DNA from 2 places in the Pedobacter sp. G11 genome. Region 1 is predicted to be linked to the other one. Evidence: riboswitches for the same ligand, from Rfam matches in the RefSeq annotation. Region 1 holds a riboswitch; the other holds the start of a gene.

Evidence for each region. Region 1 has a riboswitch for cobalamin ahead of metE (5-methyltetrahydropteroyltriglutamate--homocysteine S-methyltransferase). Riboswitches for the same ligand answer to the same signal wherever they lie in the genome.
Region 2: linked by a shared signal. The riboswitch ahead of EA772_RS09735 (TonB-dependent receptor) and the one ahead of metE (5-methyltetrahydropteroyltriglutamate--homocysteine S-methyltransferase) in region 1 are both predicted to bind cobalamin.

Annotation. Positions count from the first base shown of each region.
Region 1 covers NZ_CP034190.1:1,340,995-1,356,158, reverse strand. Annotated here, with positions in the region: gene apaG (Co2+/Mg2+ efflux protein ApaG) at 60-446, opposite strand; gene dusB (tRNA dihydrouridine synthase DusB) at 481-1,488, opposite strand; gene EA772_RS05935 (CPBP family intramembrane glutamic endopeptidase) at 1,533-2,459, shown strand; gene EA772_RS05930 (putative signal transducing protein) at 2,440-2,646, shown strand; gene EA772_RS05925 (phosphatidate cytidylyltransferase) at 2,692-3,501, shown strand; gene EA772_RS05920 (class I SAM-dependent methyltransferase) at 3,624-4,286, opposite strand; gene EA772_RS05915 (acyl-CoA thioesterase) at 4,349-4,735, opposite strand; gene metE (5-methyltetrahydropteroyltriglutamate--homocysteine S-methyltransferase) at 4,832-7,165, opposite strand; cobalamin riboswitch at 7,357-7,554, opposite strand; gene EA772_RS05905 (M14 metallopeptidase family protein) at 7,761-10,451, shown strand; gene EA772_RS05900 (DsbA family protein) at 10,550-11,266, shown strand; gene EA772_RS05895 (DUF3820 family protein) at 11,432-11,650, opposite strand; gene mfd (transcription-repair coupling factor) at 11,652-14,990, opposite strand.
Region 2 covers NZ_CP034190.1:2,230,119-2,245,282, forward strand. Annotated here, with positions in the region: gene EA772_RS09705 (FAD/NAD(P)-binding protein) at 1-208, shown strand, start outside; gene EA772_RS09710 (DUF4142 domain-containing protein) at 258-845, opposite strand; gene EA772_RS09715 (DUF1543 domain-containing protein) at 925-1,506, opposite strand; gene EA772_RS09720 (hypothetical protein) at 1,577-2,080, opposite strand; gene EA772_RS09725 (sigma-70 family RNA polymerase sigma factor) at 2,070-2,519, opposite strand; gene xth (exodeoxyribonuclease III) at 2,710-3,495, shown strand; cobalamin riboswitch at 3,605-3,799, shown strand; gene EA772_RS09735 (TonB-dependent receptor) at 3,896-5,929, shown strand; gene EA772_RS09740 (YncE family protein) at 5,936-7,045, shown strand; gene EA772_RS09745 (PKD domain-containing protein) at 7,068-8,192, shown strand; gene gpmA (2,3-diphosphoglycerate-dependent phosphoglycerate mutase) at 8,263-8,952, opposite strand; gene EA772_RS09755 (M42 family metallopeptidase) at 9,025-10,161, opposite strand; gene EA772_RS09760 (GNAT family N-acetyltransferase) at 10,330-10,749, opposite strand; gene EA772_RS09765 (hypothetical protein) at 10,752-11,333, opposite strand; gene EA772_RS09770 (MFS transporter) at 11,341-12,510, opposite strand; gene EA772_RS09775 (acyl-CoA carboxylase subunit beta) at 12,622-14,163, opposite strand; gene EA772_RS09780 (hypothetical protein) at 14,516-14,860, shown strand; gene EA772_RS09785 (SulP family inorganic anion transporter) at 14,999-15,164, shown strand, end outside.

The DNA of each region.
Region 1 (15,164 bases):
TTTTAGATCTACGTGTCTTATCTGAGGCAATCAGTAAGAAATTATAAATGAAGAAGGAATTAATTTAATTTATACGGCGCCACCAACTGAAACTCCGGAATATCTACATCAAACTCCGATTCATCCATTAAACGTTTCATTAAATACATTCCTCTCATGCTACCCATATCTGTTTTTAGGTTACATCCTGAAACGTAAACATGTGTTTCTCCTGGCTGAATAATAGGTTGAAGACCAACAACGCCCTCTCCCTCTACTTCTCTCCGACTACTGTTAGAATCGAAAATAAACCATTGGCGACGCATCAGCTGAACAGCATAGTCAGATAAATTTGAAATTTCTACACGATAAGCAAACATAAAATGTTCATTAACCGGATTGGAGTATTCTGGTTGGTAAACAGTTTCTACCGAAACTTTAACACCGTCTGTAATTGCTGTAACCATGGTTGTAACGAATGTAAAAAAATCAATTCAAAAATCACGCCAGTACTTTTGTGGCGTCATAGTTGGCAAACTTCTCTGCCACTTCTTCTAAAATACTGTAAATGTTATTGATATCTGGTTCTGCAACCAGGCGCATGCGATATGGTTTAAAATCAGGCAAACCCTTAAAATAGTTAGCATAATGCCTTCTCATTTCAAAAATTCCGGTTTTTGGACCTTTCCATTCCAATGACTTATCCAAATGGGTACGGCAAACGTCAATTCGTTCTTCAATGGTTGGTCCAGGTAAATGTTCGCCGGTTTTGAAGAAGTGTTTTACTTCACGAAAAATCCAGGGGTAACCAATGGCGGCTCTGCCAATCATGATTCCATCAACCTCATATTCCATGCGCCAGTTCGCCGCCTTTTCCGGACTATCAACATCACCGTTTCCGAAAATTGGAATTTTAATACGGGGATTGCGTTTGATTTCGCGAATCAAACTCCAGTCGGCCTCCCCTTTGTATAATTGTGCTCTTGTTCTGCCGTGGATGGTAAGCGCCTGAATGCCAACATCCTGCAAACGCTCGGCAACTTCATAAACGTTTTTGCTATCATCATCCCAACCTAAACGGGTTTTTACCGTAACAGGTAAATGCGAAGCTTTAACCACAGCTTCAGTCATTTTAACCATTTTATCAATGTCGCGAAGTAAGCTGGAACCGGCACCCTTACAAACCACATTTTTAACCGGACAGCCATAATTAATATCCACTAAATCTGGCCCTGCAGCTGATGCAATTTCAGAAGCTTCACGCATGTGCTCGATATCGCCACCAAAAATCTGGATGCCAATTGGCCTTTCATATTCAAAAATATCTAGTTTCTGCAAGCTTTTTGCCGCATCACGAATCAAGCCCTCCGATGAAATAAATTCCGTATACATCAAATCTGCCCCGTTTTGTTTACATACATAACGGAAAGGCGGATCACTTACATCCTCCATTGGTGCAAGCAATAATGGGAACTCGCCTAAATCTATATTTCCTATCTTTACAGACATTCTCTATCTTCAACAATTAATAAAAACATACAAAGGTACAAATAATGAATTTTGTAACACCTAACAAGGAGGAAATCAATCCTTTCTTACAATTACTTTTACTTTTATTTTACGCAGTAGCGGGAGCTTTTGTATTTGGTTTATTGGCAGTTGTAATCGTTTTAATGATTTATGGCCTAGGCATGGTGAGTAATCTCGACCTGCTCATGTCTGGAGATCCAAAATATATTGATGGTTTAAAAATTATTCAAATATTCAGTTCAATAGGCACTTTTATACTACCGCCTTTAGCACTGGCGTGGACAGAACGCAGGAAAGTAAATGTATTTTATAGTTTTCGTAAACCTCAGTTTCTGCTGGTTTCTTTGGTTGTCATCATTATGATTGCAAGCATGCCATTTATGGAATGGACGGTGCTGATAAATCAGAAAATGGTTCTTCCGGATTTTTTAAAAGGTGTTGAACAATGGATGAAGGAAAAAGAGGAAGCTGCAATGAAGCTTACTATAGCGCTGATTACTGTTCGGAGTAACCTTGATTTCGTGGTCAACCTGGTGATGATTGCTCTTCTGCCTGCTATTGGCGAAGAACTCATGTTTCGCGGAGGTGTTCAACGTTCGCTAACCAAAGCATTTAACAGTCCGCATTTAGCAATATGGTTAACGGCCATTATTTTCAGCGCCATTCATGTTCAGTTTTATGGCTTTATTCCCCGCATGCTTTTGGGCGCTGGTTTTGGTTATTTGTATTTTTATAGCGGAAGCCTTTGGTACGCCATGATTGCACACTTTATTAACAACGCTTACGCAGTTTGTGCAGCCTTTTACATGCAAAAACATAACATGCCATTAGATAAAGCAGATGAACCAATTGGTTTTCCCTGGTATGGCTATTTAATTAGTGCAATAATTACCATAGCTTTGTTTAAATTTTTTAAAGATAACGCAGAACGTGAGCGAAAACTGGATTAAAGTATATACCACAAGCAACACCTTCGCTGCTGAGGTATTAAAGCAGGGATTAACGGAAGCGGGGATTCCTGCCGTGACGATTAATAAGCAACTATCGGCTTACAATATTGGTGAGATAAATGTTTTAGTGAACAAGTCAGATTTCGATAAAGCCATAGAATACATCGTTGAAAACGAAATTGAGTAAGGAGCATCGTTACCTTAAACCCTACACCTTTTACTTCAAACCTTAATGAAAACCAGAGCAATAACCGCTTTCTTTTTTACCATCGTGATGTTGGGTTCCATCTTTTTGGGGAGCTACACCTTTACCATATTTTACCTTATTTTAAGCGTATTATCGCTATTCGAATTTTATAAACTAATTAAAAACTCTGGCATTCGCCCGCATAGAAACATCGGTTTGGCAGCGGGAGCGTTAATATTTTTTATGGCAGCGGGTTTACATTATTTGCAATACGATGTTAAATACCTCTTGCTTTGTATTCCCTTAATCTTTTCGGTTTTTATCACTGAGTTATATAAAAAGAATAAAATTCCCTTTGCCAATATTTCATACACATTTGTTGGCTTTGTGTATGTAACCATTCCGTTTTGCTTTTTCCATGCACTGGGATTTTTAAAAAACTGGCATGAGTATAACTTTCACTTTCCACTGGCATTTTTATTAATGCTTTGGGCAAATGATACAGGCGCTTATCTCTTCGGAGTAAAATATGGTAAACGCAAACTTTTCGAACGTCATTCGCCGAAGAAGAGTTGGGAAGGTTTTTTTGGTGGCGTATTCACTGCCGTTTTAGTATCTTTCGGGTTATCATTTTTATTTACAGAAAACCAGGCGTGGGTTTGGGCAGGAATGGCGGTTTTAATTGCTTGCTTCGGTACCTTAGGCGATTTAGTAGAATCGATGTTAAAACGCAGTTTGGATACCAAAGACAGCGGAGGTTTACTTCCCGGACATGGTGGCCTGCTCGATCGTTTTGATGGATTATTGTTAGCCGCACCAGTAGTTTACGCCTATTTGTATTTGATTTTGTATTAATTCTTGGAAATTAATGGTTGATGCTCGTGGCGGCCATTAGTCCCGCTTTTCGCTATATCCCAAATAGAAAAAATTTGGGGATGCCGCTGCAATCGGGTTTAATAACTTAGGTAGGTTGCCTATCAACAGGCAATCACTACATAATAATCTCTTTCAACCATCAATCCTGCATTACTTTTTATCTGTTCCGTTTTCTTTTCGAATGTACCGTTACTAAAGCCAGCGTTCTTTAATAAATCAATCACGGCTTCTATCTCATAAAGAGTGAAGCCATATTTTGTGAAAGGTAGATTTTCCATGAAGGTTTTATCAGCGAAGCACAACACAAACTTACCACCTGGTTTTAATACCCTAACAATTTCACTAATGTAGTGATGAGGACGATCCCAAAAGTAAATGGTATTCACTGTAAAGATCTTTTCAAACTGATTATCGGCAAAAGGCAAATCTATGCCATTGGTCAAGTGAAAATTTACGATTTCACTGGTTAAAAAGTCTTGATTCAATCTTTTCGCTTCAGCGATAATGGTCTCCGAAATATCTGCACCAGAATACTTCAAATTTTCAGCCTTACTCAACAAATCTGCAATATGCCCGCCATTGCCATGTCCAATTTCAAGAATGTTATCTCCATCGCGGAGATTCAAAGCCTCAATAGCGGAATTAGTCATTCCAATATTACTGGCATTCATGGTTTCGCCAGTTTTAATTCCATATTCGCCTTCCGGACGACTGAGTTGTTTTGCGATATTTTTAAAATCTTCTTCAGAATATTGACGCTGCATGAACCAAAACTAAGGAATAAACGATATTAATTTTTATAACTTTTTAACGAAACGTTACAACATTATTTTATCACCTGTACCGGTTTTTTGTTTTCATCAATGGCAACAAAAGTAAAATCACCGTGTACCGCTAACTCTCTTCCTTCGGCATACATCTGTTCGATATAAATCTCCACATTTACTTTTAAGCTCGTATTTCCAACGTGGTTTACCTTACCTATGAGCTCAACAATGGTTCCTGCGGGGATGGGCTTTTTAAAATCGATCCGGTCGCTACTCACCGTTACCATAATTTGACGACTAAAACGGGTGGCAGTGATAAAAGCAACTTCATCCATCAAATGCATAGCGGTACCGCCAAAAAGCGTATCATAATGATTGGTAGTATTTGGAAACACAGCTTTAAAAATGCTGGTTTTAGAGTATTCAATTCTTTCTTCTAGGGTCATGATTGGTTTTATAAATATTGCCACGGAAACAGGAATACAAAATGAAAATGATTACATCTTCTTTTCCATCATTTCCGCACTTCCGTGGCAAAAGTATTAATTTATCTCAGGCTCAGTAACTAAAACTTCTTCTGTTTTGCGCATTTCTTTCGCCGCTTCAACCATTTCGATTAAAGCTTTTTTGGTTTCGTCCCAGCCACGAGTTTTTAGTCCACAGTCTGGATTAACCCAAAGCTGATCTGACGGAATAACTGCTTTTGCTTTCGTTAACAGATGAACCATTTCTTCCCTTTTAGGTACACGGGGAGAGTGGATATCATAAACACCCGGACCAATTTCATTAGGATATTGGAAGTTGGCAAAGGCATCCAGCAGCTCCATTTGCGAACGCGAAGTCTCAATCGTAATCACATCGGCGTCCATATCAGCAATGTTCTGAATGATATCATTAAACTCTGAATAACACATATGGGTGTGGATTTGCGTTTCATCTTTCACGCTGCTGGCCGAGATTCTGAAGGCTTTTACTGCCCAGTTTAAATAATGCTGCCATTCCGTTTTGCGCAAAGGCAAACCTTCTCTTATGGCAGGCTCATCGATTTGAATGATTTTGATTCCTGCTTTTTCTAAATCTGAAACTTCATCACGGATGGCTAAAGCGATTTGTGTACAGGTTAACGAGCGAGGCTGATCGTTACGCACAAAAGACCATTGTAAAATGGTAACCGGGCCTGTTAACATGCCTTTCATATATTTTGAAGTTAGCGATTGCGCATAGGCAGTCCATTTTACAGTCATAGGGTGCGGGCGGGAAACATCTCCATAAATAATTGGAGGTTTCACACAACGTGATCCATAACTCTGCACCCAGCCATTTTTGGAGAAAGCAAAGCCATCCAATTGCTCACCGAAGTATTCAACCATATCGTTTCGCTCAAATTCACCATGAACCAATACGTCCAGGTCAATGTCTTCCTGCCACTTTACCGCTTTTGCGGTTTCTTCGGCAATTAAGGTATCATATTCCTCTTGTGAGTATGTGCCATTTTTAAATTTTGCCCGCCAGCTTCTCACTTCTGTGGTTTGCGGAAAAGATCCAATGGTCGTGGTTGCAAAGCGTGGCAAATTCAGCGATTGTTGCTTTACTTTTCTCAGATAAAATGGGCTCAACCTTTCTGCATCGCTATCTTTTAAGTTCGCAACACGTTCTTTAACAATGGAGTTATGAATTAATTTTGATGTTTTTCTGTTGCTTAAAGCTTTTTTATTCTCTTCAAGTTTTTGCGTGGTAGATGCAGGGCTTTCGTTCGTAATCAGCTTTTTTAATGTAACCACTTCAGCAACTTTCTGCCTGGCGTAGGCTAGCCATTGTTTAATTTCTGGAGATAAATGTTTATCATCGGTTTCATTTTCGAGATCAACCGGACAATGAATTAGAGAGCAGGAAGGTGCAATCCAAACGCGATCTTCTCCCAGTTTTTGTAGGGCATGGTTAATAAGTGATAGCGAATGGTCGTAATCATTTTTCCAGATATTCCGGCCATCAACTAAACCTAGCGATAGGACAGTTTTTTCATTTAATTTGCTCAAAACTCCCGCCAGTTGTCCCTCAGCACGAACCAAATCGATATGTAGCACATTCATGGGAAGCGATGCCACCAAATCCAAGTTGTTATCTAGCCCTTCAAAATAAGTTGCCAGAACAATTTTTAGCTTTGGAAATGCTTTTTTGATTTCTTTATAGGCATATTCGTAGGCTTTTTGCTCTTTTTCAGACAAACCTAAAGTCAAAAATGGCTCATCAAACTGCACATATTCCACGTCGAGTGAGACTAATCTTGTTAAAATATCCAGGTAAACCGGAAGAAGATTTTTAATCAGATCAATTTTTTCAAAACCTGCTTCTTTTTCTTTGCCTAATAAAAGATATGAAATTGGGCCGATTAGAACAGGTTTGGTGATGATGCCAAGTTGCTTGGCCTCATAAAACTCATCAATTATTTTAGTTGAAAATAACTTAAATGGCTGATCTTTGTAGAATTCCGGAACGATGTAGTGATAATTGGTATCGAACCATTTTGTCATTTCCATGGCTACTACATCCAGGCCATCTTTTTGGTAACCTCTGGCCATTGCGAAGTACAAATCGAGTTCGGAGTTTCCCTTTTTGAGGATAACCTCATTGTATCGCTTCGGAATTGCGCCAAAAGTTAATGAATGGTCTAAAACATGATCGTAAAATGAAAAATCATTAGAAGGAATAATATCAACTCCTGCTTGCTGTTGAAGTTTCCAATTTTCGTGGCGGATGTTTTTTCCTACCTGAAGTACATTTTTGTACCCCGTTTTACCTGCCCAATAGTTTTCGCAGATTTTCTTTAATTCGCGGTGGCTACCAATTCGCGGATAGCCTAGATTTTGCGTTAGCATCTCTTTTAAAGATTAAGTGAATAAATCGTTAAAAGCCCTCAAAGCAATATTTCAAATGTTTTCTCGGCAAAATTAAAAGGAAAAGTCAGGGCACAGAAAATCCAGTCTGAGCAAAAAGCTTAGAGAAATTTAATAAAACGTTAATTTTATTGTACCTATCAGACCTGACCAGTTTCTTTTTACGCGAAAGCACCGTCAATTCGATATTTGGCAGGTCTCCTGACTTACGCCCCGTTTTATCGCCTTCCCATACCCGAAAGTACAGTGGCATGAATGATAAAACAGTTGTTCGATGAACAGCGTTTACAGTTGCGCGACAGCTCGTGATTTGCACACGATTCCCTTTTAATTCCAACATTACATCGGAAACCTCTATCGGTTGATGAAAAATAAAGTTAAGAACTTACATCGAAACAAATGTATCGAATAACAAGGAGGAATTTTAATGGTTGGCAAATTTTATTCTGAATTTATCAACCTGAAGCTGCTAAACATTGCTAATATTTGGCGGCTTAAACACTGTAACAAATTTACATCAGCAATAATATAGATCGTTTTCTAATTATATTTGAATATCCAACAAACACCCTAAATTATGATTAAAAGACACTTTAGAAAGCTATCCTTAGCTTTTCTAATCGTAAGTAGCAGCGCCATTGCACAGGAAGTGCCAACGCCTAAATCTCATTTTGGTTTTGCAATCGGCGATGATTATCAATTGGCAACTTACACCCAAACGGAAGCTTATTTTAAAAAGCTTGCTGAAACTTCAAAACGTGTTAAGTTAGTAGACATAGGAAAAACTGAAGAGGGAAGAAGTCAATATATGCTGGTTGTTTCCTCTCCTGAAAATATTCAGAAGTTAACCCGGTATAAAGAAATTTCTCAGCAGTTGGCTCATGCAGAAATTACGCTTGAGCAGGCAAAGGCACTAGCCCAAGAGGGGAAAGCAGTGGTTTGGATAGATGGAGGCTTGCATGCGAATGAGACCGTTGGTGCACACCAATTGATTCAAACAGCTTATGAATTTGCATCTAAAACAGATCCGGAAACCATGAAAATACTGGATAATGTGATCATTTTGTTTACCCATGCCAATCCAGATGGACAAGAGTTGGTAAGCAACTGGTACATGAGGGAAAAAGATCCAAAAAAACGAGTGCTTTCTGGCTGGCCAAGGCTGTATGAAAAATACGCCGGACACGATAATAACCGTGATTTTTTCATGCTCAATTTAAAAGAGACTCAAAATATGGGGCGCCAGCTTTTTGTAGAATGGATTCCGCAGATTATGTACAACCATCACCAGGCTGGTCCAGCAGGGACGGTTGTGGCGGGGCCACCTTATCGCGATCCTTTTAACTATGTTTTTGATGCGACACTTTTAACCAGTTTAGATGCTGTAGGAGCAGCGATGCATACCCGGCTCAATGTGGAAAGCAAGCCTGGTTATACACAACGTGGAGGGTCGGTGTTTTCTACCTGGTATAATGGTGGTTTGAGAACGACAACTTATTTCCACAATATGATCGGTTTGTTAACTGAAATTGTGGGCAGTCCTACGCCATCAGAAATTCCGCTGGTGCCATCGCGATTGTTGCCAAATAGTGATTCACCGAACCCGGTTACCCCGAGAAAATGGTATTTTAAAAACTCTATTGATTATTCTGTTTCATTGAATTATGCGGTGTTAAATTACGCCCAACGCCATGCTGATGAGTTGCTTTTTAACATCTATCAAATGGGTAAAAATTCGATTGATAGAGGTAAAAAAGATACCTGGTCATTCTCACCAAAGAAAATAGAAGCCATTAACGCTGCGGCTAAAAAAGGCGGTTCTGGTTCAGCAGATGCTGGTGATTCGGAATTTGGATTAAGAAGAGCAATGAGCGTAAAGTATTTCGATACGGTAATGAATGCGCCTGAAAACAGAGATCCGCGGGGTTATATTTTGTCTGCTGATCAGGCAGATTTTAATTCGGCGATTAAATTTCTAAATGCGTTAATTAGAACTGGTATTGTCGTGCAAAAGGCAACGGCTCCATTTACCGTTGAAGGCAAAAATTATCCTGCAGGGAGTTATGTTGTTAAAACCGATCAGGCTTTCCGTCCACATGTTTTGGATATGTTTGAACCGCAAGATCACCCCAATGATTTTAAATACGAAGGTGGTGCACCTATTCCCCCTTACGATGCTGCAGGATGGACCCTAGCCTATTTAATGGATGTGAAGTTCGACCGGATTCAGAACGATTTCAATGGACCGTTTGAGCGCAATCCGTACGGAAAATTACTGGTTCTGGAAAATAAAGTAGCGGGATCGAGCTTCGTTTTAAGTGCAGCTCAGAATGACTCTTACACAGCGGTTAACGACTTATTAAAAAACAAAGTAGAAGTTTTCCGTTCAAATGAGAATGGCGATTTTTATGTATCATCTGCTGGAAAATCAATACTGGAGAAAGCCAATGTAAAATTAAAATCTGCTTCAGCACCAAAAGATAAAATGAAGATTACGGCTGCCAGAATAGCCTTATGGGATAACTACGGTGGTTCAATGGCTTCTGGTTGGATGCGTTTCATTATGGAGCAGTACCATTATAACGCAACAGTGATTTACCCTCAGGATATTGACGCTGGAAATTTGAAATCGAAATACGATGTAATCATTTTTGTTGGCGGAGCAATTCCTTCTGTTCAGGCTGGTGGTTTTGGTTCGAGAAACTTTGGTCCGAAGGCGGAGGAAATCCCCGAGGAATTTAGAAATCGTTTAGGCAGAATTACTGCAGAAAAATCTATCCCTGAGTTGAAAAAGTTTTTAGAAGCCGGCGGAAATGTGGTGACTATTGGAAGTAGTACCAGTTTAGCCTATCATTTAAATCTTCCTGTTCGCAATGCAGTTGTTGAGATTGTGAATGGCGAAGAAAAAAGGCTTCCGGCAGAGAAATATTATGTTCCGGGAAGTGTATTAAACGTTGCTGTTGACACGAAGCAACCAGCCGTATGGGGAATGGAAAAAGAGGCAGATGTTTATTTTGACAACAGTCCGGTATTTAGGTTAACCGGCGATGCAATCTCCGCAAGGAAAATTAAACCTCTAATGTGGTTTGCATCTGGAAAACCTTTACGCAGCGGCTGGGCATGGGGACAGATGTATCTGCAAGATGGTGTAACCGCTTTTGAAGCTCAGGTAGGTAAGGGAAAATTACTGGCTTTCGGTCCGGAGATTGCTTTCAGGGCGCAAACACATGGTACATTTAAATTGATTTTCAATCAGTTATATAAATAAATTTAGAAAAACTAACTCTGGGGCGCTATCCATTTAGATAGCGCCCTTTTTACTTTATGCTTACCAAGCTTTATGGTTAAAGTACCTACTTTTATGTTATGAAAGTAGAAATCTGGTCGGATGTCATGTGTCCGTTTTGCTATATCGGTAAGCGTCATTTTGAGCAAGCCATTGAAAAATTACCTTTTAACGATGAAATTGTTGTGAATTGGAAGAGTTATCAGCTTAATCCTGAATACCACAACACCAATAATGAAACCATATACGATTACTTGTCTAGAAGCAAAGGAATGCCAATTGAACAGGCCAAACAAATGACCAGGCAAGTGGTAGACATGGCTGAAAATGCTGGCCTAACAATTAATTTTGATACAAATGTTCCTGCCAATACGTTTGATGCCCATCGGTTAATTCATTTAGCTTCAGAGCATGGCTTACAGGATTTAGCGGAAGAAAAACTGTTCGAAGCGCATTTTGTGAATAGCAGAAATATAGGTGAAAAAGAAGTATTGATTGATATTGCTGGTGAAATGGGTTTAGATAAAAATGAAGCTGAACAGGTTTTAAACGGCAATCAATTTGCTGAAGCCGTACGATATGATATTTATGAAAGTCAGAATTTAGGTATTCGCGGCGTCCCTTATTTTGTGATGGATAGGAAATATGGCGTTTCTGGTGCGCAACCAGTAGAAGCTTTTACTGAGGCATTAACCCAAAGTTTTAAAGAGTGGAAAGAAACGCAGCCGAAAACAACACTAACTTCATTAAATAAAAATGATGATGCCATTTGCGATGAAAATGGATGTGAGATATAGTTTGTGTCCAGCAGATTAATTAGAATGCTGGTTTTTACGCTCCATAAGTCATTTTGACTTTTAACATTCCGTCATTGTGAGGCATGAAGCAATCTTGAAACAATTGCTATCATACCACATGCATTGAGATTGCTTAGTGCCTTGCAATGACAACTTCTCAAATAACTACCTGCTCTGATTCTTCAATGGCGTTAACAGATACTCCAATCCGTTAACCCTGATCTCGAACATTGTGGCCATTAAATCGCCCAGTTTACCCTTGGGGAAACCTTTATCCTTATACCAAAGCAAATAACTTTCCGGGATATTACAAATCAAATAACCCTTATATTTTCCATAGGGCATTTGCATTTTTACCAAATCAAGCAGTAAAGTTGGATCCATTTTAATCGATTAGCGCTAAAGTTTGAATAGCCTCTTCAACCGTGCTTACATTATCAAAAGCGATACGTAAAGTATTCTTAACCTCCTTTAAGTTACACATCCGTGGATGATTTTGAGCAAAGGTTAAAATCTTGGTAAAAGTAGTGGAATCAAAATAAGCCGATTGCTTATCACTTAAGAAATAACCGCGTAAACTATTTTTCTTGAAACTGATTTTCTCGAAGCCTAATTTTTTGCCCAGCCATTGCAAACGGACCACACTCAACATGGTTTTTACCTGAGGTGGAACCGGACCAAATCGATCGGTTAAATGTTTTTCAAACACCGCTAACTCCGTTTCATTATCAAGCTTAGAAAGCTCGGTATATAAATTATAACGCTCTGTAATATTGGTAATGTAGGCATCAGGTATGTAAAGCTCCAAATCGGTATCAACTTGTGTAAACCCAACAAACGGACGAGCCGGTTCATTTTCAAACAAACCTTTGAATTCAGCTTCTTTCAGTTCCTGAATAGCCTCATCTAAAATTTTATGGTACATTTCAAAACCAATTTCAGCAATGAAACCACTTTGCTCTGCACCCAATAAGTTTCCGCTGCCGCGGATATCTAAATCCCGCATCGCTACGTTGAAACCGCTACCCAAATCAGAAAACTCTTCAATGGCGCTCAAACGTTTTCTGGCTTCAGAAGTTAAAGTTGAAAGCGGTGGTGATAACAAATAACAGAAAGCTTTTTTATTGCTCCGCCCTACCCGACCACGCATTTGGTGCAAATCGCTCAAGCCGAACATATGCGCATGATTGATGATAATCGTGTTGGCATTCGGAATATCCAAACCCGCTTCGATAATAGTGGTTGCAACTAAAACATCTTTTTCACCGTTGATAAAATCAAGCATCACATCTTCCAGGGCGTCGCCATCTAACTGACCGTGAGCAATACCAATCCTGGCTTTTGGCACTAATTTTTGAATCATTCCGCCCAGTTGCATCAAATCATTCACCCGGTTATGGATGAAGAAAACCTGTCCGCCCCGATCCAGTTCAAATTGAACCGCTTCCTGGATCAGTTTGTCATTGAAAACATGTAGCTCGGTGCTAACCGGCTGACGATTCGGTGGTGGCGTACTGATGATGGATAAATCTCGGGCACCCATCAACGAAAAGTGTAATGTTCTCGGAATTGGCGTTGCGGTAAGCGTTAATGTATCTACATTTACACGAACAGCTTTTAATCGTTCTTTGGCAGTTACACCGAATTTTTGCTCTTCATCAATAATCATAATACCCAGATCTTTGAACTTCACATCCTTGCTCAGCAAACGGTGGGTGCCGATCAAAATATCAACCTTGCCAGCTGCGGCCTCGGCCAAAGTATCTTTAATCTGTTTATTGGTTTTAAAGCGGTTGATATAATCTACCGTAACCGGAAAATCTTTTAACCTTGAAGAGAATGTTTTGAAATGCTGTAACGCCAGAATAGTGGTGGGAACTAAAACAGCGGCTTGTTTGCCCTCTGCAACAGCTTTAAAAGCTGCACGTACGGCAATTTCTGTCTTCCCGAACCCCACATCACCACAAACCAATCGATCCATTGGATGTGGCGATTCCATATCTTTTTTTACATCCTGAGTGGCTTTTAACTGATCAGGAGTATCCTCATAAATAAAAGAAGCCTCCAATTCAGCTTGTAGATATCCGTCAGGAGAAAAGGCTGTACCAGCCTGGGTTTTACGTATTGCATAAAGCTTAATCAAATCCCGGGCAATGTCTTTAACTTTTTTTTTTGTTGTTTTCTTGAGTTTATCCCAGGCGTCGGTACCCAATTTATTCATTTTAGGTACGCCACTTTCCTTACCACTATATTTCGCAATGCGATTTAAGGAGTTAATGTTCACATAAAGCAAATCATTGTCGGCATAAATCAAGCGAATCATTTCCTGGGTTTTGCCATTCACTTCAACTTTTTCCAATCCGGCATATTTTCCAATACCGTGATCAATATGGGTTACATAATCTCCCGATTTTAGCTCACGAAGATCTTTAAGGGTAATGGCCTGACTTTTCTGATAACCCTTTTTAAGCTTGTATTTATAGTAACGATCAAAAATTTGATGATCAGTGTAAAAAGCAGTTTGAATTTTTGGGTCGACAAAACCCTCACGCAACATGCTATTGATCGGGGTAAACTTTGCAGTTTTATCGATATCCTCTAAAATGGCATACAAACGCTCAATTTGTTTTGGCGAATCCGTAAAAATGAAATTTACAATCCCCTCCTTTTCGTTCTCTTTTAAATTGTGGATTAAAAGGTTGAAATCTTTATTGAACGATGGCTGCGGTTTAGTTTCGAACTCAAAGCGATGATCTGTTTTGTAGAAAAACTGTTTGCCAAATTCCACCAAAGGGAAATCATGCAAATGATCGCCTAATAATTTCTCATCACTAAAAGCAAATTTAGGGTCGATCCACTCTGGATTTTTGTTCTTATCATCCAGAGATAATGCTTTCCACAGTTCAACTGCCTTTTTGTAGCCAGCCTTTACAATATCTAAAGTAAACTCTACATCTTTGAACCAGAGTTGTGTATCCTGATCAATATAATCAAGAATGCTGATGTTGCTTTCCGTTAAAAACTTTGCCTGTACATTTGGCACAATGGTTAGCGATTTTACATCAGTTACTGAAAGCTGACTTTCGATTTCAAAACTTCGAATACTCTCTACTTCATCTCCAAAAAACTCGATGCGGTAAGGTAAATCAGAAGAAAAAGAAAAAATATCTACAATACCACCACGAATTGAAAACTGCCCGGGTTCGTAAACAAAATCCCGTCTGTCAAAATCGTAATCAATTAAAAACTCATTAATAAAATCTATGCCCAGCTTAGCGCCTAAAGAAATCTCCAAGGTATTTTTTTCTAAAGCAGAACGATCGATCACTTTTTCAGCAATGGCTTCCGGGTAAGAAACTACAATTTTGCCATATTCCGAATCATGATTCAGTTCATTTAAAACCTCGGCACGAGCCAAAACGTTAGCGGTATCAACCTGGGTAAAATCAAAAGACTTCCGGTAAGAAGACGGGAAAAGTAAAACCTGTTTATCCAGCACACTTTCCAGGTCAGACTGAAAATAAGCTGCCTCTTCCCGGTCAGGAAGTACAAAAAGCAAAGGTTTGTGCAGTAAAAAATAAGAGGAAAGAGCAACAATGGCATCGGCAGAACCCACCAATCCCTTTAATTGTATCTTCGGGTTCTTGGTACTGTTCAACGCCTTGGTAAATTCGGTTACCCTATCGTCGGTTTTGTATCTGTTTATTAAATCGCGAATGTTCAAGGCACAAAAATAAGCTTATCTTTTATATTTAACCGCAAACTTTGTTAAAGGTTTTTTAAGTTTGTGCGTAGTTTCTCGTGTTCCAATCCTCATTCGTCGGTTTAAATTTATGGTTCGTCGAATAAACGTCTATCCTTGTAACAAAGCTTGGCTCAAATCCTCTAAAATATATAA
Region 2 (15,164 bases), 890 kb from region 1:
TAAGAAACATAAAAACGGAGAATATTTTCTGAGTGTTCCTGGAATAACCATTAACGATTTTTTCCAGGTAGTGGATAAAGATGGAGAAGCAAATGAACGTATTTATATTCTAGCGGTTCCCTATATTGGGGGTTACAATCCAGATTACTCGGGTATCGACTTCTGCGAAGCAGCATCAGAACAGGTCATGAAAAAAATAAAAGCATAAAAAAAACCGAGGTAAACGCCTCGGTTTTTCTTTATAATGTGATGAAAACTTATTTCATCCCATCTTTAATTTTATTAATCATTGTTAAATGTGTTTGAACTACAGGAGCAGTTTTAGTTGCAAATGCTTTTAACTCGGCATCCGCTCCGCTTTTAGATTCATCTTCCATTAATTTCAATGTAGATTTATGCCCGTCAACCATGGCGTCAACATAAGCTTTATCAAAATCAGTACCCGATTTTTTGCTTAAGTCATCCATTTTCGATTTGTGTTCTTCATCAACTGTAGATGGTAAGGTAATGTTTTTAGCTGCAGCGATTTCCATCAATTCGGTATTTGCTTTTCCATGATCATTCACCATCATCGTCGCAAACTCTTTTACCTGCGGATTAGTACTTTTTTGCAGCGCCAGTTTGCCAAGCTCAACTTCTGCCATTCCCCCTACTGCAGCAGCTGTGGTAAATTTTGCATCAGCATCATCAACGGCAATACCACCGGTTGCAGCAGTATTCGTGGTGGTGTCTTTGCTCATGTTTAAGCTATCTGCTGTTTCCTTTGCATCTTTATCTCCACCGCCACACGCTTGAAATGCCAGGGCCGAAACTGAAACGGCCATTAAATAAATTAACTTTTTCATATTATTGGTTTTTGTTGTATTCTAATAACATGATTTATTTGGAAAGGTTTAGTATAATCTTGCTTCAGCAAACTATCCCTTAAATTTTATCTAGTTTAAAATAACCCAGATGGATTTCATCCTCTGGTAGGTCTGCATTCGGTGTAATGTCGATATGATACTTTTCTTTATGCTGCGGACTCAAAATATCTTCCACCCGATAAATATCATCAATGTCAATTCCGTATTTTTCATCAATATGTGAATTGGCGCCTTTTACAGAGTTTGTTTTAAAAAACACTGTTTTTTTTGCATCCTGAATGGCAGCAGCACGATCATCTTTCACACCTAAAACAATATAGTGCTGTTCTTCTAACTTGCCAGACTGGTAACCACCCAGATTAATAAAAAATAATTTGTGTTGAGAAGTGTTATGACCGGGAACTCTTGGCTTAACCTGAATTTGGAAACCATCAACCTCATTTACTTCACGCCAGCCATCAATATGGATGCTATTACCAGCTTCAGGCCAGAAGGCTTTGATATCTGGAACAAGTTCCTTTAAAGAATGAGCAATTCCGAAAAAATAATCGTGTTGCTCTACATTTCTTTTAGGTGCTTTCGAACCTAAAAGTAACATATATAATTTTGGATTTCCGTTTGGTGATAGCTGATCGTTCATATTGCTGAATTATAGATATTATAACCAGCAATTGATCTTATCGTTTTGAAAAATATTATTTAACGCGTTTTTATCTGATGAATCGGATATCTTTAATCTCTAATTTTAAATCTTTAATTTGCTCCTGCGCCTGACGGTTTTCCAGATAAAAATAAATGGCAAAACCCAGAAATATTTTCCCCAACACAAAAACAGCAGCAAAAACCCATCGCCATGCTTTATGAATGCGCATTTGGTTTGATTCAGACTCTACCTCGATGTACCGATCTTGCTTTACTTTTTCCTGTTCAGCTTGTTGATATTTGTGTTCAGGTGAAGTATAACGATCTAAATTTTGCTCACGAAGTTTAATTTCATTTACCTCTTGCTCAATTTTAGACAATATTCCGGGAGGTGGAGGAACAGCCATGCTTTGGGCAAGTATTTCCATGTCCAACTCCAGTTTTGTTAAAGCCTCATCAAATTCAGGATATTGTTTTTTAAGCAGTAACACCTGCTGAACTTCATCATCCGTTGCCACGCCCATTACATAGGTTTCCATTAGGCCGCTATCTATAAATTTTTTAATTTCCACGAGCTTTCCTGATTTTATCTACTGATGATTTTAATTGGGTGCGCAAAATATCTTCTTTTTTGTGAAGTAGGCTTGCCAGCTGAGAGATTGATTTTTTCTGATAATAAACCGCCTGAAAAACAACGCGTTCGTCAGCAGTTAATAAATTTAAATCATCATTAATCTCGTTGGCATCTCGTAACTTCCCACCTTCATGGTCTGCTGAAGAAAACTCAATCAATTTATTTTGTGCATACTGCCTCAGCGCTAACCAGGAGGTTGGGCGGCCATTGCTTTCTATCGCAAATGCAGATATAATTTTAATTAAGTGTTCTTCCGACCTCTTATGATCTTGAACTGTTCCTCGGATAAAACCTAAAAGCATGCCAGCATATTTATCGTATAACTGACGAATATCTTTTACGTTATCTTTGCGGATATTTAAAGCAACTTCAGACATTTATTAACGGGAGTAATTAAATATAATTGCAAGATAAGCGCAAAAACTTAAAATACTTTTATTCAAAAAGAAAAAAGAGTCAACTTTAATTGTTTTAGATGGTTTTATATACAAAATTGGAAAATCTCTAATATCATTTTAATTTGATTATTATTTTGTTCCTTTAATTTAGCGCACCAATATTTTGAAGATGAGAATAGCAACCTACAATGTAAATGGCGTAAACGGACGCTTACCGGTTTTGTTAAAATGGCTCGAAGAAACTCAGCCAGATGTGGTTTGTTTGCAGGAACTGAAAGCTCCTGACGAGAAATTTCCTCACCAAGCCATTTTGGATGCAGGTTACAATGCAATTTGGCATGGTCAAAAAAGCTGGAACGGTGTGGCCATTCTTTCTCGTGGACACGAAATAAAGGAATTAAAAAGAGGCTTACCAGGAGACCCGGAAGATTTGCACAGCCGTTATATTGAGGCCATGGTAAATGGGGTAGTTGTTGGCTGTTTATATTTGCCTAATGGAAACCCTGCGCCAGGTTTAAAACTGGATTACAAACTGGCTTGGTTTGAACGACTAACGCTTCATGCAGCAAAGCTTTTAGAATATAATTTACCTGTTGTTTTGGCTGGAGATTATAATGTAATGCCAACTGAACTCGACGTTTATAAACCGGAACGTTGGGTGGAAGATGCGCTTTTCAGACCTGAAGTACGCAAAGCATTTCATGATCTTGTTGCCCAGGGATGGACAGATGCCATTAGAAAATTGTTTCCTAATGAAGTAATTTATACTTTCTTCGATTATTTTAGAAATGCTTATGGCAGAAATGCAGGTTTAAGAATTGACCATTTTCTGCTTAGTCCTCAACTGGAGAAAAGGCTTTTAAACGCAGGGGTAGATAAGCATGTTCGTGGATGGGAGAAAACAAGTGACCACTGCCCGGTTTGGATTGAAATTACTGACTCTGAAAAAGAATAATTCGAGATTCACTTCAGCACATATGTTTCAGAGATAATTGTTTGAATGATTGCGTTTCGTGAATTTTTCACACAAATTTATATTTTCAGAATTCTTCTCAAATTTTGGCTACCTTTGCCATGCTTTTGGTTTCCGCTTCACACCCGGAATTAAAAGGGAATTTGGTGTAAATCCAAAACTGTCCCGCAGCTGTGAGCTCCATAACGGATTTCTATTCATAAAGCCACTGTTTCACATTCAAGAAATGGGAAGGTAAGAAACCCGGGAGTAAGTCAGAAGACCTGCCTCTAGCAATATTTCATAGCTTTCGGGGATTGAAGCTAGAGATGAGGTACTTTTGGTATTCCGTATTTTCATTTCTTGTAATTCTGTTTGCTGTGGGGATTAAACTCACACCAAAATGTTTAGGTTTTTACCTGCCTCTAATGGCGTAAAATATTATTCTATCAGCTTGTTCATTTTCTGGACAGGTATGCTCATGCCTGAATTATCTGTTGCACAAACAGATTCTTTAAAAGCTAATGTATTGAAAGAAGTAGAAATCAAACAGAAAAGAAGATCTACACAAAATCTTTCGCCCACACCCCTCCAAATATTAAATGGTAAAGAATTAAAAAATCTAAACGCCTTATCTGTGGCTGATGCCATTCGCTATTTTTCAGGTGTTCAACTGAAAGATTATGGTGGTATCGGTGGTTTAAAAACCATTAATGTTCGGAGCATGGGTACCAACCACACTGCGGTATTTTATGATGGCGTACAATTAGGTAACGCACAAAACGGTCAGGTAGATTTGGGTAAATATTCTCTTGATAACATTGAAGAGATTTCGCTTTACAGCGGGCAAAAAAGTGATTTATTAATGCCGGCTAAAGCTTTTGCATCTGCCAGCTCCCTCTATTTAAAAACAATTGTTCCAACATTTGAGGCTGATCAAAACAGGAATTTTCGGTTGGCTTTGAAAACGGGTTCTTTCGGCTTGATTGATCCTTCAGTCACCTATAACCAGCAATTGGGAAGCCGCTTGGCGTTAAATTTAAATGCTGAGCTAATAAACGCAAATGGAAAATATAATTACCGTTACACCAATGGTGTTTATGATACTACGGTAGTTAGGCGCAACGCAGATATTTTTGCTAAGCGTATAGAAGGTGGCCTTTATGGGACAACCTCTGACAGCAGCAAATGGCAAATCAAGTTATACAACTACAACAGCGAGAGGGGAGTACCTGGTGCCATTGTTGCTAATAAATTCGACTTTACCCAACGCCAGTGGGATGATAATTTCTTTGTTCAGTCTTCCTTCGAAACTCAAACAGATCGAAAACTTCAGTTTTTAGTAAATGCCAAATATGCTTATGATTTTACCAGATACCTTGATCCGGATCGGGTTTCAATATTTGGCGCTTTAGATAACCGATATACGCAGCAAGAATTTTATTTGTCGCTTGCAAGTTTGTATCACTTCACTCAATTCTGGGATCTTTCGCTCTCAACAGATTACACCTATCAACAATTGGATGCCAACCTGGAAAACTTTGCCTACCCGAAAAGGCAAACCGGTTTAATTGCACTGGCTACAAAATTTAGCTGGCCAAGATTCAATATCCAGGGAAATGTTTTAGCTACTTTGGTTAACGATCAGGTGAAAAGTAATATACCCGCAGGCGATAAAACTGAATATACACCAACAGTAATGGCTTCCTGGCAACCCTTTGCAAAAAATAATCTCAGGTTGCGGGCATTTTATAAGTCGATTTTCAGGATGCCAACCTTTAACGATCTGTACTATACTTTTATTGGTAACAGCAAGCTGAATCCAGAATATACGAGTCAGTACGACCTCGGCTTTACCTATTCTAAATCTTTTGAAGGTAATAAACTCAATCATATTTCGCTTCAAACAGATGTTTATTATAGCGATGTAAGAGATAAGATTGTTGCCATACCTACCCTAACTTTATTCCGCTGGACCATGTTAAATTTGGGCAAAGTGGAGGTGGAAGGATTAGAAACAAGTTTGCAGAGCCATTGGAATTTTGACGAGCTTAACATCGTTGCAAAGGCCAATTATACCTATGAGCGAGCATTGGATGTTACACCTACAAGTGAGCTTTTTGGACAGCAAATTCCTTACATTCCAGTGAATAGTGCTTCGTTTACGTTGGCATCAGATTATAAGAACTTTGGTTTAAGCTACAGTTACATCTACACCGGCGAACGCTATAGCCAGAAAGCAAATATTCCGGTTAACTATGTCGAACCCTGGTACACTCATGATTTGGCAATTCGGTATTCCTTCAATGCTTCAAAAATAAACTACAGCATTGCTGCTGAAGTGAATAATGTTTTTAACCAGTATTATGATGTAGTACTTAACTACCCAATGCCTGGAAGAAATTTCAGAATTACGCTTATTACAAAATTTAATTAATACAAAATGAAAAATTCTACTACAGTTAAAATGTTATTGTTGTTCGGCCTAAGCACCGTTTTATGGTCTTGCCGGAAAGATAAATCAGTTACACCAGAGGAGCAAGTTCAGTTACCTGGCCAAGGTGTAACCGCCGTGAATGGCCTTTATATTTTGAATGAAGGTAATTTCGGTTCGAATAAAGCATCATTAGATTACTATGATTACGCAACAGGTGTTTACCGGAGAAACCTTTATGGAGCGGCAAATCCTAGTGTAACTTTAGGTTTAGGTGATGTGGGTAATGATATTAAAATCTATGGATCTAAACTTTATGTAGTGGTAAATGGCTCCAATAAACTGGAGATTCTGGATGTAAAAACGACGAAGAAATTGGCACAGGTTGATATTCCAAACTGTCGCTACGTTGCCTTTTACAAAAATAAGGCTTACGTAACATCATACGATGGCTACGTTGGCGTAATCGATACGGCATCATTCAAAATCGATACAAAAATTACGGTTGGTCGCCAGCCTGAAGATTTGGCTGTAGTTGGCGATAAATTATACGTGGCGAATTCTGGCGGTTATTCCAGCAGCGATTATGAGCGTTCAATCTCTGTAATAAATTTAACCACTAATTTAGAAAGCAAAAGAATTGATGTTGCAATTAATCTTAATCGCTTAAAAGCTGATCAATATGGTGATTTATACGTGACTTCAAGAGGTGATTATTATAATATAAAGTCAAACCTTTATGTCGTGGATACCAAAACTGACGCCGTGAAGAAAAAGTTCGATATTGAAGCAAGCACCTTTACCATAGATAAAGATTTCGCTTACATCATCAGTACAGCCTGGAGCAATGTAACCATGTCAACGGTGGTTTCCTACTCAAAAATAAATGTTAAAGATGAAACTGTTGTTGCCGGCGGTTTCATAAAAGATGGTAGTGAAAAAGATATTGTGATGCCGTATGGAATCGCTGTGGATCCGATCTCATCAGACATTTACCTTACCGATGCAAAGGATTATGTTTCACCTGGTGCATTGTACTGTTTTGATAAAACCGGTAAAAAGAAATTTTCTGTAGTTACAGGAGATGTACCAGCTCATCTGGTTTTCTACACTAAATAATTAACCCTCAATATATAATAAAATGAAAATTAACAAGCACCTATTGGTTTTATTTGCTGCATCACTATTTATTTTCGGATGTAAAAAAGATTCAGTAACTGCACCTGACGGGAAAATGGGCATTACAGAAAATGCCATTACAGGAAAGGTAAATTCAAAAACTGAATTATATGCAGTTTCAAACAACGGAAAAGGTTTTCAACATGAATGGAAGCTGGATGGTAAAGTAGTAAGTACAGCTTACAATTTTGCATTTACGCCAACTACAGCCGGAACCTATATTGTAGATTACAAGGGATATAATGAGGCTGGAAGTTTTACACATCAATATACCATTACTGTTCCGGTTCCGGTAGTTGCTGCTACGCCAACCAGTAGTAAATTTATCAGTAAAGTTTTCGAATATGCACCAGCACCGGGGCAGCATATTAATAATGCTTCTTTAGGTTCTCCGGAGCAGGCGCAGAAATTAATTGGCAGTACTGCAAATATGGTTTCGTTAGGTGGTTTTGGTGGTTACATCGTTTTTGGTTTTGACCACTCAGTGGTAAATCAAACCGGAGCCGATTTAGCAATTTATGGAAATCCTTTTGGCCCACCTTATGCTTTTGCTGAACCAGGAATCGTGATGGTGAGCCAGGATAAAAACGGCAATGGTTTGCCTGATGATGAATGGTTTGAATTGGCTGGAAGTGAATATGCAAAAGCAATCACCATTAAAAATTATGAAATCACTTACACCAATCCGAAAGCGGCTGCAAACGTTGCCTGGACAGATAATCAGGGGAATAGCGGTTTTGTAAACAACAGTGCAAAGCGGATTAATTTTTATCCTCTGTTTGCCTCAAATCAGGAGAAAATAACTTTTAAAGGAACATTATTACCATCAACACTAAATAGTACTGGTATTGTATCCAATGCTGCTTTTGATTGGGGTTACACCGATAGTTACTCTACAGGTGATGATTATAAAACCAATCTTTACAACAGCTTTGATATTTCATGGGCTGTTGATGCTACTGGTAAAAAAGTAACCTTAAACACGGTCGACTTCGTTAGAGTTTATACTGCTCAAAATGTTAATGCAGGCATTCTAGGCGAAATATCAACTGATGTAAAGGGTGCAACAGATTTAAATATTAAATAATTTCTTTTACGCTTCTCAAAGTAACAAAGCTCTTCAGATGGAAACATTTGAGGGGTTTTTGTTTTTAAGCCTACTCCAGATAGTAATGGCGAATTTTTCGAAGATCGTCATCAAGTTCATAAACTAAAGGAACACCGGTTGGAATTTCCAATGCGGTAACCTCTTCATTCGATAGGTTGTCAATGTATTTGATCAAAGCTCTAAGGCTATTTCCATGAGCCGAGATAATCACTTTTTCATTTCTACTAATGGCTGGTACAATCGATTCATTCCAGAAGGGCAGTACCCGGGCAATCGTATCGCTGAGATTTTCTGTTAATGGCAACTCATCAGGTGTTAAAGATTGATATCTCAAGTCGTTACCAGGCCAGCGCTCATCGGTTGTGGTAATCGCCGGCGGTTCTTCATCCGGATCTCTTCGCCATTTTTGAACTTGCGCTGCGCCAAATTTTTTGGCTGTTTCTTCCTTATTTAATCCTTGCAGGTTTCCGTAAAAACGTTCATTTAAATGCCAGCTTTTGTATTCAGGGATCCACAAATGATCAAGATCTTCTAAAATAATATGAAGGGTTTTGATTGCTCTTTTTAAAAGTGAGGTAAAGGCAATATCAAAATTGTAATCGTGTTTCTTTAATATTTCTCCTGCTTTTTTGGCTTCTAGATAGCCGTTAGCTGATATGTCTACATCCGTCCACCCCGTAAACCTGTTCTCCACATTCCACACACTTTCACCATGACGGATTAATACGAGTTTTTTCATTGATGTTTTAATTGAATTTTAGTGCAAAAAAAAGGCTTGAAGATAAACCCCAAGCCTTAATTTATTTACCAATTATTTAAATTCTCTGAAATCCTGTCCGTCTTTGATGTTTAGCAAGCTTTCGTAAATTAAGCTGATCACATTGTCAACATCCTCCTTGTGCACCATTTCCACCGTAGTGTGCATGTAGCGCAATGGTAAAGAAATCAATGCCGATGGAACACCGCCATTTGAATATGCAAAAGCATCGGTATCTGTTCCAGTAGAACGCGAAGAGGCCTGGCGTTGAAACGGAATTTCGTTTTTCTCAGCAGTTTTAATCAATAGCTTGTTTAGGTTAGTTTGCACTGCCGGAGCATATGAAACCACCGGACCTTTACCTGCTGATAAATCGCCCTGTGTATTTTTATTGATCATTGGTGTCGTGGTGTCGTGAGTTACATCAGTAACGATAGCCACATTTGGTTTAATGCGTTGCGCAATCATTTCAGCACCACGTAAGCCAATTTCTTCTTGTACGGAGTTTACAATGTATAAACCAAAAGGAAGTTTTTTCTTGTTTTCCTTTAACAAACGAGCGACCTCGGCAATCATAAAACCACCAACACGGTTATCTAAAGCACGACCAACATAGTACCGATCGTTTAAAATCATAAATTCATCTTCGTAAGTGATCACGCAACCCACGTGGATGCCTAAATTTTCAACTTCCTCCTTTGTTGTGCACCCACAATCCAGAAAAATGTTTTTTAACTCAGGGGCTTGTTCTTTTTCGCCGTGGCGGGTATGAATGGCAGGCCAACCAAAAACAGCTTTAACCAAACCTTTTTCGGTATGGATGTTAACACGTTTGGATGGGGCGATCTGGTGGTCAGAGCCGCCATTGCGGATCACGTAAATTAAACCATCATTCGTGATGTAATTCACATACCATGAAATTTCATCGGCGTGGGCTTCGATCACAACTTTATAGGGTGCTTTTGGATTGATTACACCAACCGCAGTCCCGTAATTATCTACAAAATGCTCATCAATATATGGCTTTAAATAATTTAACCATAATTTCTGACCTTCCCACTCATAACCCGTAGGAGCAGGATTATTGATGTATTCTTCTAAAAACTGCAGCGATTTTTTGGTTACCACAGCAACATGTTTTTTCTTATCCTGCGCCTTAGGCAGGTTAGCGTCTTCTTTTTTCTTAGCCATATTTTTATTTAAGATTTTAGATATACGATTTAGATTTGCATGTAGCAGATCAGTCCGTCCATCTTATTCCATTTTTAATTTTAGATTTACATGTTGCAGACCAGGTCATCAACTATGATTTTTCACGACTTTAGATAGGCAAGTTGCTATCAATTGTAATTTGTAAATCTACAATTGTAAATCCCTTTCCATTACAACAAAATCATACCCATCTTTAAAAAAGGTTTTTTCAGTTTCATGGAATCCAAATTTATAATAAAATTCTTTAGCATTTACTCTGGCGTTACACCATAGCTTACTTGCCTTCTGAATTTTACAAAAATCTAAGATATAATTCATCAGTTGAGATCCATAACCTGATTTTTGCACATCAGTCAGAATGGCCAGTTTCCTGAATTGATAAACGTCTCCTTTTTGAAACAACGAAACAACACCAGTCAGTTTATGGTCGGCATAAAGTCCAAAGTGTAAGCCATCAAAATCATCTGGCAACTTTACGCTGTCAAAAGGAAGTTCGGGATACATCACCTCATGGCGGATGCGCCAGGTGAGTGAAGGAAATATTTGTTCAATTTGTACTAATGACATGGTTATAATAAATAGCTGAAGCCAATTCTGGCCAATATTGAAAAGCGGCTGCGATCGAAGTCAGTTTGAAATGATGGCCCGATCGCTAATTCAATGTTCTTGTTTTTTAATGTATTTCTTTGAAAACCCCAAACGGGAGAAATGGAATGGACGTAATTTGTTGTATATCTTTTGTTGATCAAAATGGGCGCAATTAAATTATATTCTATGCCAAAATAGCTTGCACTATTGTTTGTTGTGCTTTTTTTTAAATTTTCTTTTTCTGATAAGTTAAAATAGTTTCTAAAACCTAAACCGAGTATTGGAGCAAAATTGACAGAATAGTCTATTCGAATTACATCACTTCCACGGCTCGGTTGCTCAGGATAAAATGGTGCAACCACTTCTATGGCAGCACTAAAATATAAGCTCGATTGCTTCGATATTTTCTGTTCACGTTCAACTCCCACCCCTAACAAATACAGTTTGAATTTATTTAATGATTGAACACTGCCTGTTTGATTTGAAGATTCCTTAGCCTTCGTGTAATAAGAAATACTGATTAAAATAATGAAGATGAGTAGAGTAGCGAATTTAGATTTCATAAATTATTTAAAGATGAGCTGAGGATTTTTTATTTCCGTAAAACAGATAGATTAAAATGTTAAATATAATTATTCCAGCCATACCGTAACAAAACATTGCCCAGCCGCCGTGGCCCCAAAGCCATAAACCCAGTGCCGAGCCGCAGCTGGCACCGATAAAACTCACTGACATGAAGATGGTATTCAGGCGGTTTCTGGCTTCGGGAATTAAAGTGTAAATCCGGGTTTGGTTGGTTACATGAATGGCCTGCTGGCCAATATCAATAAGTACAATGCCTATAACAAACAGATACAAATGACTGCCAGTGAAATAAAACAAAGCAATGCTGATGATTTGCAAAATGAAACCAATCATCAGGTTTTTGCGTGGATTGCTGCCATCACTCAGTTTACCAACAAGAGGAGCAGCCAAAGCACCTGCCGCACCGGCAATTCCGAATAAACCGATTTGTAAAGTTTGGAAACTGAAAGGTGGATTGGCCAAAAATAATACCATTGTCGTCCAGAAAGCACTAATGATGGCAAAAGCTAAAAAGTTGATGATTGACGTTTCTCGTAATGCAGGCTGGGTTTTAATGTAACCAAACATCGAACGCATTAACTGTTTGTAGGTGCCTTTAAACGCTGGAAAACTTTGGGGAAAACGTTTCGCCATCAAGAGAATAAGTAATACGCAGATTCCTGCAGCCATGTAGTAAACTGCCCGCCAGCCTAACCAGAAACCAATACTACCACTAACGGCTCTTGATGCCAGAATACCAACCAATAGCCCACTCATAATCATGCCGATATTTGCTCCGCGATTTTCATCACTACTCAGGTTTGCGGCGAGTGGTAATATAAGCTGTGGTACAATGGAGCAAATCCCGATCAGCAGCGAAGCAATTTCGAGTAGGAAAAACGAATGCGAAACAGCCGCGGTGAGCAAAGCTAAAATTGCCATTGCAGTAATGATCAGAATTTGTTTTTTACGTTCAAACATATCGCCTAGCGGAACAAGCAGAAACAAACCTGTTGCGTATCCTATTTGAGTGATGTAGGTAATTCGTCCTGCATAGGTTTCTGTTAAATTAAAATCTTTAGCAATTAAAATAACCAGCGGTTGGCAGTAGTAAATATTTGCGACAATCAAACCTGTGCAAAAAGCCATCAGGAGAATATCTATTCGTTTTAGCATGTGTTGAGATGTAGGATGTAACTATGTAAGATGTTAGAAGGATGATGAGCATATTGTCTGCGATACAACGTTTACCATTTTTCATCTTCCCGCTTCATCCATTTTACATTATTACAAAGGTATATTACCATGTTTTTTACGGGGATGATTCACCACCTTGTTTTCTAACATTTTGAAAGCTTTTATCAACTTTATTCTCGTTTGATCAGGTACAATCACTTCATCGATAAAACCACGTTCTGCAGCACGATAAGGATTTGCGAAAATATCGGAATAAACTTTTTCTTTCTCTAGCCATTTCTCCTGCGGATCTGCTGATGCTGTAATTTCCTTTTTGAAAATGATTTCAGCAGCACCCTTAGCGCCCATCACGGCAATTTCAGCACTTGGCCAGGCGTAATTCATATCGGCACCAATATGTTTGCTGTTCATTACATCGTAAGCGCCCCCATAAGCTTTACGCGTAATCACCGTAATGCGTGGAACCGTGGCCTCGCTAAAAGCATAAAGTAACTTCGCTCCATTGCTGATGATGCCATTCCACTCTTGATCGGTTCCTGGTAAAAAGCCTGGTACATCTTCAAAAACCAATAACGGAATATTAAAACAATCGCAAAAGCGAACAAATCTGGCGGCTTTAGCAGATGAATTGCTATCTAAAACGCCAGCAAGATATGCGGGTTGGTTGGCAACAATACCAATGCTTCTACCTGCTAAACGGGCGAAACCAACCACAATATTTTCGGCATATGCAGCATGAACTTCTAAAAAGCTGTTATCATCAGCAACTTCATTTATAATTTCGCGAATATCATAAGGTTGAGAAGCATTTTCTGGCATAAACGTATTTAATGATAATCTACTTTCATCGCCAGTTTCATAATCCAGGTGCTGCGGTATTTCCTCACAATTTTGAGGCATATAGCTCAATAATTTCTTCAGGTGATTAATCGCATCAATTTCATTGGCGCAGGCAAAATGTGTTACACCCGATTTAGTGGCATGCGTGGTTGCGCCGCCCAGTTCTTCGGAAGTAACTTGCTCATGTGTAACCGTTTTTACTACGTTTGGCCCGGTAACAAACATGTAAGAGGTGTTTTCTACCATTAAAATAAAATCAGTAATAGCGGGCGAATAAACTGCACCGCCGGCGCAGGGACCCATGATAGCAGATAGCTGCGGAATAACGCCTGAAGCCTGTACATTTTTATAAAAAATATCAGCATAACCACCTAAAGAAACCACACCCTCCTGAATCCGGGCGCCGCCACTGTCGTTTAGGCCAATTAAAGGGGCGCCATTTTTCATGGCCATGTCCATCAGTTTACAAATCTTTTCGGCATGGGTTTCAGACAATGAACCACCAAAAACAGTGAAGTCTTGAGAAAAAACATAGGTCAGTCGGCCATTAATGGTTCCATAACCTGTTACCACGCCATCACCCAGATATTTTTCACGCTCCATTCCAAAGTCAGTACTTCGATGGGTAACGAACATGCCAATTTCTTCAAAACTTCCTTCATCCATTAAAAAATGAATACGCTCACGGGCAGTAAGTTTTCCTTTTTGATGCTGACTATCAATTCTTGCTTGCCCACCGCCAAGCTGTGCCTGGTTGATTTTATCTTGAAGTGTTGCTATTTTCTTATCCATTACCGAGGGTTGAGAATTTAAAATTAAAAATTACTTGCGGTAATGCAAGTTCAGCATTCGATTTTCACACACAAACTGACGATTAACAAAGTATGTCGATTTAATATTATCAGTAGTAATCAAATGATCAGCAAGCAACCCGATATAATTTATATCAAAATTAAATTTGACCCAAACCGACTTAAGTAAAGCGCTGAACTTTGATGTTTTCTTCGTAAATTAAATATCAGATAAATTGATCTGGGGGCGAGAATTATAGGCTCCTCAATATTTTTTACAACTTAAAGTATTGAAAAACCAATTATCCGTTTATTTTTGTAATACCACATTAGAATAAGATTAGAATTTTAAAATGGTTTTAAGAAAATACAAATACAGCATCGTTGCAGCATTCATGCTAATCTTCTCTGCGAAGATGGTCATTTCTGGTGCGCCGGTATTTTGTACAAGTATTGATAAAGAAATCATGAATGCGGTGATTATGCAAATCGAATTGGAACATGAAGGTGGAAAAGACGCTGCCAAAGACATCGCCAAGTTTTCAGACTTTAAACTTTTAGAGCTTAACCACCCGATCTTATCTTATGAGTTCTCTTCAAGCCACTTTATTTTGAAGAGCAGTTTTATTGAGCATTTCAAGCGATATGTAGATCCATATCATCCAACGGTTCCAACACCGCCACCCAACTTCGTTTAGTTTCCTCTTTTGAACTGATCCTTTTAAGTTCTCTAACAAATGACGATGCCTTGCTTTTGGCAAAATCTTTTGTGATCGTGATTTATGCGGATTGTTCCACGATTTAATCGTTAAAATTTACCAGATAATCCTATCGTTATGCAAAAGTTTAACCCGGCCTTTTCAGGTTCGGACGTGAAGAAATATTTTCTTGCCAAGAATTTAAAGAAAGACCTTCCCTCAAGTATTGTTGTTTTTTTAGTGGCATTGCCACTTTGTTTAGGTATTGCACTGGCTTCAGGTGCAGAGTTATTTGCCGGTTTAA